2 regions of the Vibrio sp. KUL80 genome follow, and region 2 is predicted to be linked to the other one. Evidence: riboswitches for the same ligand, from Rfam matches in the RefSeq annotation. Region 2 holds a riboswitch; the other holds the start of a gene.
What was found. A riboswitch is a leader RNA that binds a small molecule or an ion and turns the genes downstream of it on or off. The one in region 2 is predicted to bind lysine.
Positions count from the first base shown of each region.

Region 1: another riboswitch for lysine. It lies ahead of lysC (lysine-sensitive aspartokinase 3); the one in region 2 lies ahead of AC6I8U_RS05400 (Na+/H+ antiporter NhaC family protein).

Region 1 is NZ_AP045841.1:372,679-378,111, forward strand. Features, by position in the region: rRNA gene AC6I8U_RS01675 (23S ribosomal RNA) at 1-1,817, shown strand, start outside; rRNA gene rrf (5S ribosomal RNA) at 1,944-2,059, shown strand; tRNA gene AC6I8U_RS01685 (tRNA-Asp) at 2,100-2,176, shown strand; gene lysC (lysine-sensitive aspartokinase 3) at 2,364-3,713, opposite strand; lysine riboswitch at 3,813-3,987, opposite strand; gene AC6I8U_RS01695 (pyridoxal-phosphate-dependent aminotransferase family protein) at 4,203-5,321, shown strand; gene AC6I8U_RS01700 (valine--tRNA ligase) at 5,391-5,433, opposite strand, start outside.
Region 2 is NZ_AP045841.1:1,167,783-1,173,215, forward strand. Features, by position in the region: gene mnmA (tRNA 2-thiouridine(34) synthase MnmA) at 1-438, opposite strand, end outside; gene AC6I8U_RS05390 (inosine/guanosine kinase) at 689-1,993, shown strand; gene AC6I8U_RS05395 (H-NS family histone-like protein) at 2,047-2,454, opposite strand; lysine riboswitch at 3,000-3,183, shown strand; gene AC6I8U_RS05400 (Na+/H+ antiporter NhaC family protein) at 3,303-4,904, shown strand; His leader region at 5,153-5,289, shown strand; gene hisG (ATP phosphoribosyltransferase) at 5,331-5,433, shown strand, end outside.

The sequences.
Region 1 (5,433 bases), 800 kb from region 2:
GAAAGCGTAATAGCTCACTAGTCGAGTCGGCCTGCGCGGAAGATGTAACGGGGCTAAGCTATAAACCGAAGCTGCGGCAATGCATTTATGTATTGGGTAGGGGAGCGTTCTGTAAGCCGTTGAAGGTGGATTGTAAGGTCTGCTGGAGGTATCAGAAGTGCGAATGCTGACATGAGTAACGATAAAGGGGGGTGAAAAACCTCCTCGCCGGAAGACCAAGGGTTCCTGTCCAACGTTAATCGGGGCAGGGTGAGTCGACCCCTAAGGCGAGGCCGAAAGGCGTAGTCGATGGGAAACGGGTTAATATTCCCGTACTTCTTACAATTGCGATGGGGGGACGGAGAAGGCTAGGTGGGCCTGGCGACGGTTGTCCAGGTTCAAGTGCGTAGGCTTGAGAGTTAGGTAAATCCGGCTCTCTTTAAGGCTGAGACACGACGTCGAGCTACTACGGTAGTGAAGTCATTGATGCCATGCTTCCAGGAAAAGCCTCTAAGCTTCAGATTGTAAGGAATCGTACCCCAAACCGACACAGGTGGTCGGGTAGAGAATACCAAGGCGCTTGAGAGAACTCGGGTGAAGGAACTAGGCAAAATGGTACCGTAACTTCGGGAGAAGGTACGCTCCTCGCGGTGAAGTCCCTTGCGGATGGAGCTATGGGGAGTCGCAGATACCAGGTGGCTGCAACTGTTTATTAAAAACACAGCACTGTGCAAAATCGTAAGATGACGTATACGGTGTGACGCCTGCCCGGTGCCGGAAGGTTAATTGATGGGGTTAGACTTCGGTCGAAGCTCTTGATCGAAGCCCCGGTAAACGGCGGCCGTAACTATAACGGTCCTAAGGTAGCGAAATTCCTTGTCGGGTAAGTTCCGACCTGCACGAATGGCGTAATGATGGCCACGCTGTCTCCACCCGAGACTCAGTGAAATTGAAATCGCTGTGAAGATGCAGTGTACCCGCGGCTAGACGGAAAGACCCCGTGAACCTTTACTACAGCTTGGCACTGAACATTGACCCTACATGTGTAGGATAGGTGGGAGGCTTTGAAACTAGTACGCCAGTATTAGTGGAGCCGTCCTTGAAATACCACCCTTGTAGTGTTGATGTTCTAACGTCGGCCCCTTATCGGGGCTGCGGACAGTGCCTGGTGGGTAGTTTGACTGGGGCGGTCTCCTCCCAAAGAGTAACGGAGGAGCACGAAGGTGGGCTAATCACGGTTGGACATCGTGAGGTTAGTGCAATGGCATAAGCCCGCTTGACTGCGAGAATGACAATTCGAGCAGGTGCGAAAGCAGGTCATAGTGATCCGGTGGTTCTGAATGGAAGGGCCATCGCTCAACGGATAAAAGGTACTCCGGGGATAACAGGCTGATACCGCCCAAGAGTTCATATCGACGGCGGTGTTTGGCACCTCGATGTCGGCTCATCACATCCTGGGGCTGAAGTCGGTCCCAAGGGTATGGCTGTTCGCCATTTAAAGTGGTACGCGAGCTGGGTTTAGAACGTCGTGAGACAGTTCGGTCCCTATCTGCCGTGGGCGTTGGAAGATTGAAGGGGGCTGCTCCTAGTACGAGAGGACCGGAGTGGACGAACCTCTGGTGTTCGGGTTGTGTCGCCAGACGCATTGCCCGGTAGCTAAGTTCGGAATCGATAACCGCTGAAAGCATCTAAGCGGGAAGCGAGCCCTGAGATGAGTCTTCCCTGGCACTTTAAGTGTCCTAAAGGGTTGTTCGAGACTAGAACGTTGATAGGCAGGGTGTGTAAGCGTTGTGAGGCGTTGAGCTAACCTGTACTAATTGCCCGTGAGGCTTAACCATACAACACCCAAAGGGTTTTGATGGACTCAAAGTAAGAACATTGAATGTGTATTTAGACTTTTAAATCAGTTTTCCAGATTTATTGTTTTCAGATTTTCAGAAAATCTGAAGGCAAAACAGAATTTGCTTGGCGACCATAGCGTTGTGGACCCACCTGACTCCATGCCGAACTCAGAAGTGAAACGCAATAGCGCCGATGGTAGTGTGGGGCTTCCCCATGTGAGAGTAGGACATCGCCAGGCTTTAAATTTTGGACACTTGCATTAGCGAGTATGCCACTGCGGAGTGGTAGTTCAGTTGGTTAGAATACCGGCCTGTCACGCCGGGGGTCGCGGGTTCGAGTCCCGTCCACTCCGCCACTTATTAAGAAGCCTCGTCGAAAGACGAGGCTTTTTGCTATCTGCAAAATACTAAGCCCTAGACTCGGCGCCCTCGTCGAATTACTAGGGCTTTTTTACGCCTATAGCTTTTTGAAGTTCAATCATTCGCCATTCAATAGATACAAAAAAGGCGGTATTTCTACCGCCTTTGTTCAATGTTTATCACCTATTCAAACAAGTCTTCATGCAATGCTTTTACCGCATCTTTAGCTTCGCCTTCATCGAGTAGGAAGCAAAGGTTATGCGGGCTAGCGCCATAGCAGATCATGCGAATATTGAAGCTGTCTAGAGTATCGAATACTTCCGCAGCAGAGCCCTTGGTTTCACTCATCTGGTTGCCGATAAGCGCGACAAGGCTAAGCCCTTGTTTAACCTCAACAGTACAAAGCTGCTCTAGTTCTTGCTGTGCTTCAAGTGGGAGCTCTGGTGCACCGCCACCCGTATCAGTTTGATCAAGTGTTAGAGAAACACTGACTTCAGAAGTCGTTACTAGGTCAACAGAAATCTTGTGCTTAGCAAGCACCGTAAATACGTTTGCCAAGAAGCCATAGGCTTGGAACATACGAGGGTTGCGTAGCGTGACCATGGTTTGGTTATTGCGCAGAGCTAGCGCGCGGAATAGAGGTGCGCTCTCTACGGTTTGTCGTACCCAAGTGCCACCTTCTTGTGGTGCTTTTGAGGAACCAACAAAGACTGGGATCTGGTGGCGAAGCGCTGGCAGTAGTGTAGAAGGGTGAAGAATTTTAGCGCCGAAATTTGCCATCTCAGAGGCTTCACTGAAGCTGATCTCTGGGATTGGACGAGCGTTTGGTGCTATACGTGGGTCGGTTGTGTAGATACCAGGTACGTCGGTCCAGATTTCAAGACCTGCAGCTTCTACGGCTTCAGCGATAAGTGCCGCGCTGTAATCACTACCACCACGACCTAATGTCGTTGTCTCGCCATCTTCATCAGAGCCGATAAAGCCCTGTGTAACTACAACATATTGCTTGCAAAGAGGAACCAGCTTCTCGCTAGCTGCTGCTTTGGTTGCTTCGATGTTTGGTTCTGCTTTACCGTAATCACTGTCTGTCTTAAGCGCTTCACGAATATCAAAACGCACCGCATCGATACCACGCTCTTGCATTAGGCGAGTAAGGATGTGTGTCGACATACGTTCACCGCATGCCACTAGGTGGTCGGTAAGCTTTGGAGTTGCTGCAATGCAAGCGGCTTCCGATAGCGTCGCTACCTTTTCGATCAGAGCGTCTACACGTGCTTCAATAGAGCTGACATCATTAAGCTTTGACATGATGTCGGTATGGATATCGCGAAGCTTGCTAATGAGCTCAGCACGACGAGTCTCGTCCTTAACGCCGTTTGCAAGTTCAACCAAGATGTTGGTCACGCCTGAACAAGCGCTGCTAACTACCAACTTGGTTTGCGGGTTATTTTCGATGATTTCGGCACAACGGCTCATGGCTTCGAAGTTGGCGACGCTAGTTCCGCCAAATTTAGCTACATTGAATGCGCTCACAGTGATTCTCCAGGACTTCCAGTTAAAGTTTATGGTTGGTAACCCAACATCCGATGTTTGAAGAGAGAAATAGAGCAGAGGAATATGAATATTAGAATAGACCTCAGAAGCTCTTCACCAATTCTTGGTGACAGTTAAAGGGATTCAGCCCATTTAACCGACAAACTAAATCCGACAATTTTAGTTCATCTCGGCACTGCTCCCCATGAGTGAATTGTATTGAAGTTGCGGCTTCACAAATCACTTGCCTGGGCAGTGCTCCTCTTCCGCTGTAGCATCGAGAACGTCAATGAAAACGATTGGCTACAGATAGTGTGTTTATTCAACGTTTTTGCGTGTCAAAAGTCAATGGATGTTTATGCATTTCACATGAAAAACTTGAGTAGTTGGATGTTGCAAAAATGTTGTTTTTTCGCCATTGTAGATCGCATTGACGTCCAAAGTGATGTTTTTCCCAACAACTACAATAACCTAATAGGACAATAGCCCATGACCATTTCAAGCTTTGTGCCCCCTCACCGAACCCTAATGGGACCTGGCCCATCTGATATTTATCCGCAAGTGTTGCAGGCTTTAAGCCGCCCTACGATAGGTCACCTTGATCCGCTTTTTATCGGGATGATGGATGAGTTGAAGGTGCTATTGAAATACGCATTCCAAACAGAAAATGATTTCACAATCGCGGTCTCAGCCCCTGGCAGTGCGGGTATGGAAACTTGCTTTGTAAACCTAGTTGAGCCGGGTGATAAGGTTATCGTCTGTCGCAATGGCGTGTTTGGTGAGCGCATGCGTGAGAATGTGGTTCGCTGCGGTGGTGAAGCCATTGTAGTGGATGATGAGTGGGGAGCACCTGTTTCGGTATCGAAAGTCGAACAGGCGATAGCTGAGCATCCTGATGCGAAGATACTTGCGTTTGTGCACGCTGAGACCTCTACTGGTGCAGTGACTGATGCTAAAGCGTTAGGTGCGCTTGCTAAGCAGCACAACATGCTATCTATTGTGGATGCAGTAACCTCGCTTGGTGGTGTTCCACTATTGGTAGACGAGTGGCAGTTGGATGCCGTTTACTCAGGTAGCCAGAAGTGTTTGTCTTGTGTTCCTGGATTGTCACCAGTCACCCTGTCTCCTGCAGCCATTGAAGTGATTAAGTCCCGACAAGCGCCTGTTCAGAGCTGGTTCTTGGATCAGAGCTTGGTGTTAGGTTATTGGAGTGGGGAAGGTAAGCGCAGTTATCACCACACAGCACCAGTAAACAGCCTTTACGCGCTTCATGAGTCCTTGGTGCTTTTGAAAAACGAAGGCCTAGAAAATGCGTGGCAGCGCCATCAAGATATGCATATGTTGCTACGTGAAGGGCTCGAAAACCTAGGACTGAGTTTTGTGGTTGAAGAGCAAAGTCGTCTGCCGCAGCTTAATGCTGTCTATCTCCCTGAGGGCGTGGATGATGCTGCGGTAAGATCGCAGCTGTTAGAAGAGTACAACCTTGAGATCGGTGCAGGTCTTGGTGCGCTCGCTGGAAAAGCATGGCGTATTGGCTTGATGGGTTATGGCGCTAGAAGAGAGAACGTCGCGCTTTGCTTGAAGGCTCTGGAGACTGTGTTGAAGTAAGCCCAGTCCTTCAAACATAAAAAAGCCGAGAGTGTTACCACTCTCGGCTTCTGTTTTTAGACTTGCTAATTACAGCGCAGCAATAGTTTGCTTTTGCTCTTCAAGCTTAACT
Region 2 (5,433 bases):
ACGCAGCATTTGTGGCTTTTCACCATTATCTGGGAAGGTGCGGCTCACGTAGTGACCCATAGCAATATAATCCGCGTCTAGCACTTCGTCTGCAAATTCTAAGAAGGCTTTAAACTTGATTTCTTTGTTACAAAGAATGTCTGGGTTAGGGGTACGGCCCGCTTTATATTCTGCTAAGAAATATTCAAAGACGTTGTCCCAATATTCAGCGGCAAAATTGATCGTGTGCAGGTGGATACCAAGCTTGTCACACACCGCTTGTGCGTCAGCGAGATCCTCTGCTGCTGTGCAGTACTCTTCGTTATCATCTTCTTCCCAGTTCTTCATGAACAGGCCTTCAACTTGGTAGCCTTGCTGTTTCAGAAGATAGGCAGAAACAGAGGAGTCTACACCGCCGGACATACCGACAATCACTTTCTTTTGGCTGTTATCAGACATGTATAAATACCACCTAATTTAATTGGACGCAGATTCTAGCAGAAACGAAACCAGCAATACAGTTCCGCGAACTAAATCACACTTTCTAAGAGGAGGTAAGTGTGTCCCGAAATGGAGAAAATCAAGGGTAACAAGAAAAAAAACGCCACGTAAACGTTTGCTAAGTTTGCCTATGTTGCCGAGGTAAACTATACAGAGGTAGAATCGCCGACCTGATCCTCCTTTATTAATCTATTACGAAGACAACCGTATGAAATTCCCAGGCCAAAGAAAGTCAAAGCATTACTTCCCAGTTCATGAAAGAGATTTGCTTGTCAGTCAATCTCAAGACAGCAAAAAGATGTCGCGAACGCACATTATTGGTATTGACCAAACCTTGGTTGATATCGAAGCAAAAGTAGACAGTAGTGTGATTGAAAAATTTGGTCTGAGTAAAGGTCACTCTCTGGTCATTGATGATGTGGCAGCTGAAGCTCTATACAAAGAGCTTAAAGAGAAAGAACTTATTACCAATGAGTATGCAGGAGGGACTATTGGTAATACGCTTCATAATTACTCTGTACTCGCGGATGATAAATCCGTACTACTTGGTGTAATGAGTGAAGATATTAAAATAGGCAGCTACGGTTACCGATATCTATGTAACACGTCTAGCCGTATGGATTTGAACTATCTTCAAGGTGTCGATGGCGCGATCGGTCGATGCTTTACTTTAATTACAGAAGACGGTGAACGTACTTTCGCGATCAGCGAAGGTCAAATGAATCAATTAGAAGCAGATAGCATCCCTGAAAAGATTTTCAAAAAGGCATCGGCTTTAGTACTGACTGCTTATTTAGTTCGTTGTAAAGATGGCGACCCAATGCCAGAAGCGACAATGCGTGCCATCGAGTATGCCAAGAAGTATAACGTTCCTGTTGTACTTACCCTAGGTACACGCTTTGTTATTCAGGACGATCCGCAATATTGGCGTGATTTCCTAAAGCAACACGTATCCGTTGTAGCCATGAACGAAGACGAGGCGGAAGCCTTAACTGGGGAAACTGATCCACTGGCTGCAGCAGATAAAGCACTAGAATGGGTTGACTTAGTACTGTGCACAGCCGGTCCGGTTGGACTATATATGGCGGGATATACAGAAGAAGAGGCAAAAAGAGAGACATCGCTGCCATTATTGCCGGGTTGTATTGCAGAGTTTAACCGTTTTGAATTTAGTCGTCCGGCTGTTAAAGAGGCGTGTGAAAATCCTATTAAAGTTTATTCACATATTGCGCCATATATGGGCGGCCCAGAAAAGATTAAAAATACCAATGGTGCAGGGGATGCGGCATTGTCGGCACTATTGCATGACATGGCAGCAAATAAATACCATAAAGAAAATGTGCCTAACTCGAGCAAGCATCAACATACTTTCTTGAGTTATTCGTCGTTTTCTCAAGTATGTAAGTACTCAAATAGAGCGAGTTATGAAGTATTAGTACAACACTCCCCACGCCTGTCTCGAGGGTTACCAGAGAGAGAGGACAGCCTAGAAGAGGCATATTGGGAAAGATAAAAAAAAGCGCCAATTATTGGCGCTTTTTTTATAAATCCACATTAAGACTGAAATTAAATTTCAAAATCTTCTAGTGATTTACCTTCGTCTAGTGCTGCTTGGATTACAGAAGGAGTACGACCTTGACCTGTCCAAGTTTTTTCAGCGCCAGTCGCGTCTACGTATTTGTACTTAGCTGGGCGTGGTGCACGCTTAGCTTTAGTTTTGCCTTTTGATTCACCAGACAATGCTGCAATAAGATCTTCAACGTCGATACCGTCTTGTGCGATCATTTGAGCGTATTCGCTTAGTTTAGCTTCACGAGCTTCTTTGGCTGCGCGCTCTTCAGCTTCAGCTTCTTGTCTTTCACCGACAACAGTAGTTAACTTTTCTAGTGCTTCTTCTAGTTGCTCAAGAGTAAGTTCACGAGCAAATGCACGTAGGCTACGAATATTTAGTAGAGTTTTGGTTAATTCAGACATGACATTCCCATGAGATTATTTATTAGTTTCGGATTAATAATAAACACCAAACAACTAATTGACAATATTTTCGTGATATTAAAACTGTAAAAATAAGAAAACTTACAAAACTCTGATAATTCAACTCTTGAAAGTAACTTCAAAGTAGTAGTGCCCCGCCAATTCAAATCTGTTTTGAATCAATAATGAACTTTTCTCCATTATTGATGTATGAAAAGTGGATTTTGTTGCATATTGTACTAATGCTCGGCTAAATCGAGTTTACTTGTCACGAATTGTTTCGAATTTCTAAGCAACTAAATAGTTCTTTAAATTAATAGCAATTAATGATGGATGCTGACAACAAGATATGTCATTGGTGGCATATATGATATCAAATACGGTATAGAGAAAGAAATTACCCTAACAAAGTCGACATAATCTTTACTCACTTGCAACATCATTCGTGTTGCATTTGGTGTTCTGATAAGTACAATGGCTCGCACCTAATGCAAGAGAAAGAACATTCTTTTAACTTGGCTTGAAATGCCAGTGAATGATTTTGCTCTTGATGTAGAGGCGCGATAGCGAAAAGTAACCATCGTTGGGGTGATACCAATGAACGATGATGAAAGGCTCTATCGCCGAAGTGAGAATAGACCATCAATCTTTCTCGCTGGGGTTGTCTTCGAAAGGAACAACACTGCCATAGTCTATTATATTGTTAAACTATGGAGCGCTACTGTAGGGTTGGGTGAAGTGTTCGCTTCCCTTTCGCTTAGTTCAACGTTTGCGTTTGGACTTCTCGTCCTTTTGCGCATGTCTGCAGTAGATCTCTAACCATAATAAAAAACTGGTTTTTGAAGATCATGAATTTAATCGATTTTGCTACATCACCACTTTCACTGCTACCGCCGATCGTAGCTCTGAGCTTGGCGATCATTACTCGTCGCGTACTACTCTCTCTTGGGGTAGGTATTGTACTGGGCGCTTTCCTTCTTAATGACTATTCTGTCGCAGGCGCGGCCGGTTACGTCTTTAATACTGTCTCTGGTGTTGTTATTGAAGATGGTGGTCTCAATACTTGGAACATGAGTATTGTTGGCTTCCTATTGCTACTTGGCATGATGACCGCGCTGTTAACACTATCTGGTGGTACCAAAGCGTTTGCTGAGTGGGCTCAAGCTCGCGTTAAGAGCAAGCGTGGCTCTAAGCTCCTAGCCGCTTTCCTCGGTGTATTCATTTTTGTTGATGACTATTTTAATAGCCTAGCTGTAGGTGCGATCTCTCGTCCTGTTACTGACCGTTTTTATGTATCGCGCGCTAAGCTAGCTTATATTCTAGATTCTACAGCGGCTCCAATGTGTGTACTTATGCCTGCGTCAAGCTGGGGTGCGTACATCATGACTATCGTCAGCGGTATCCTAGTTGCCCACGGTATCACTGAGTACTCTGCGATTGGTGCATACGTTCGTCTTATTCCAATGAACTTCTATGCCGTGTTCGCGCTACTTATGGTGTTTGCCGTTGCATGGTTCCAATTGGATGTTGGCCCAATGCGCAAGCACGAGCTAAACGCGAAGCAAGGTCTAGGTTTTGATAAAGACAAAGAGAATGACGCGAAAGAAGCGCATGAACTCAACGAAGAGCTTGATATCAAAGAAAGCGACTTTGGTTCTGTCTCTGATCTAGTGCTTCCAATTCTAGTGCTTATCGGCGCAATGGTTGTGGCGATGATTTACACTGGCGGCCAAGCATTAGCTGCTGACGGTGTTGCATTCAACGTACTTGGCGCATTTGAAAACACAGATGTAGGCACGTCACTTATCTACGGTGGTTCAGCTGGTCTTCTAACAGCAGTGTTTACTGTGGTGAAACAGAAACTATCAATCTCTGATATTGCGACGACCATGTGGATTGGTGCTAAGTCGATGTTTGGCGCTATCCTTATTTTGTTCTTCGCATGGTCGATTGGTTCTGTAATTGGCGACATGAAAACCGGTGCTTACCTCTCTTCAACCGTACAAGGCAATATTAACGTTCACTGGCTACCAGTTATTTTGTTCCTATTGTCTGGTCTAATGGCGTTCTCTACAGGTACTTCTTGGGGTACGTTTGGCATCATGCTACCGATTGCTGGTGATATGGCAGGTGCAACAGATATCGCGATGATGCTACCAATGCTAGGCGCTGTATTAGCTGGTTCAGTATTTGGTGACCACTGTTCACCGATCTCTGATACAACGATCTTGTCATCGACGGGTGCACGTTGTAATCACATTGACCACGTTGCGACTCAGTTGCCGTACGCGCTATCTGTAGCATTGGTGTCTTGTGTTGGCTTCATTACCTTGGGTATGACTACGTCAGTGTTCATCTCATTCGCCGCTGCATCAATGACATTTGTGATTGTTTGTTTTGTTCTGTCAGCACTCTCTAAAGCGAGAATGTCGCAAGAAGCAAACGTATAATCGAGAAAAGAGTCCGTAAGGGCTCTTTTTTTTCACTAGTTTTTGGTTTTCGGGCAAGCGCCTCCCTGTTTTTTATGGTTTTCTCAGTCGAGAAGTAGGGCGTATCTTTCTGATAATTGACCGTTCAGTAAAAAAATTGTTTTCAATTGAAATTAGTGGTTGAAAATCGTCTTAACCTTAGTTAGTGTGAAGGTACAGACACAAAGGAACCTAAACATAAGTATGCTAAATTTTGATATGAACATTCATCATCATCACCATCACCCAGCTTAATCTTTCGGGAGATGAACGCATACCCGAGAGATAGGTAAAACTCTCGGAGGTTCGATTTAAGATTTCAAGAATTAAACCCTCGGGAGACCAAAGCTCCCGAGGGTTTTTTCGTTTTATATTTTAAAAATCAATATTTTGCACAGGGATACAGCAATGCAAACACAACGCCTAAGAATTGCGATTCAAAAAAAGGGTCGCTTAAGTAAAGAGAGCCAAGACCTACTTAAAAAGTGTGGTGTTAAGTTCAATGTAATGG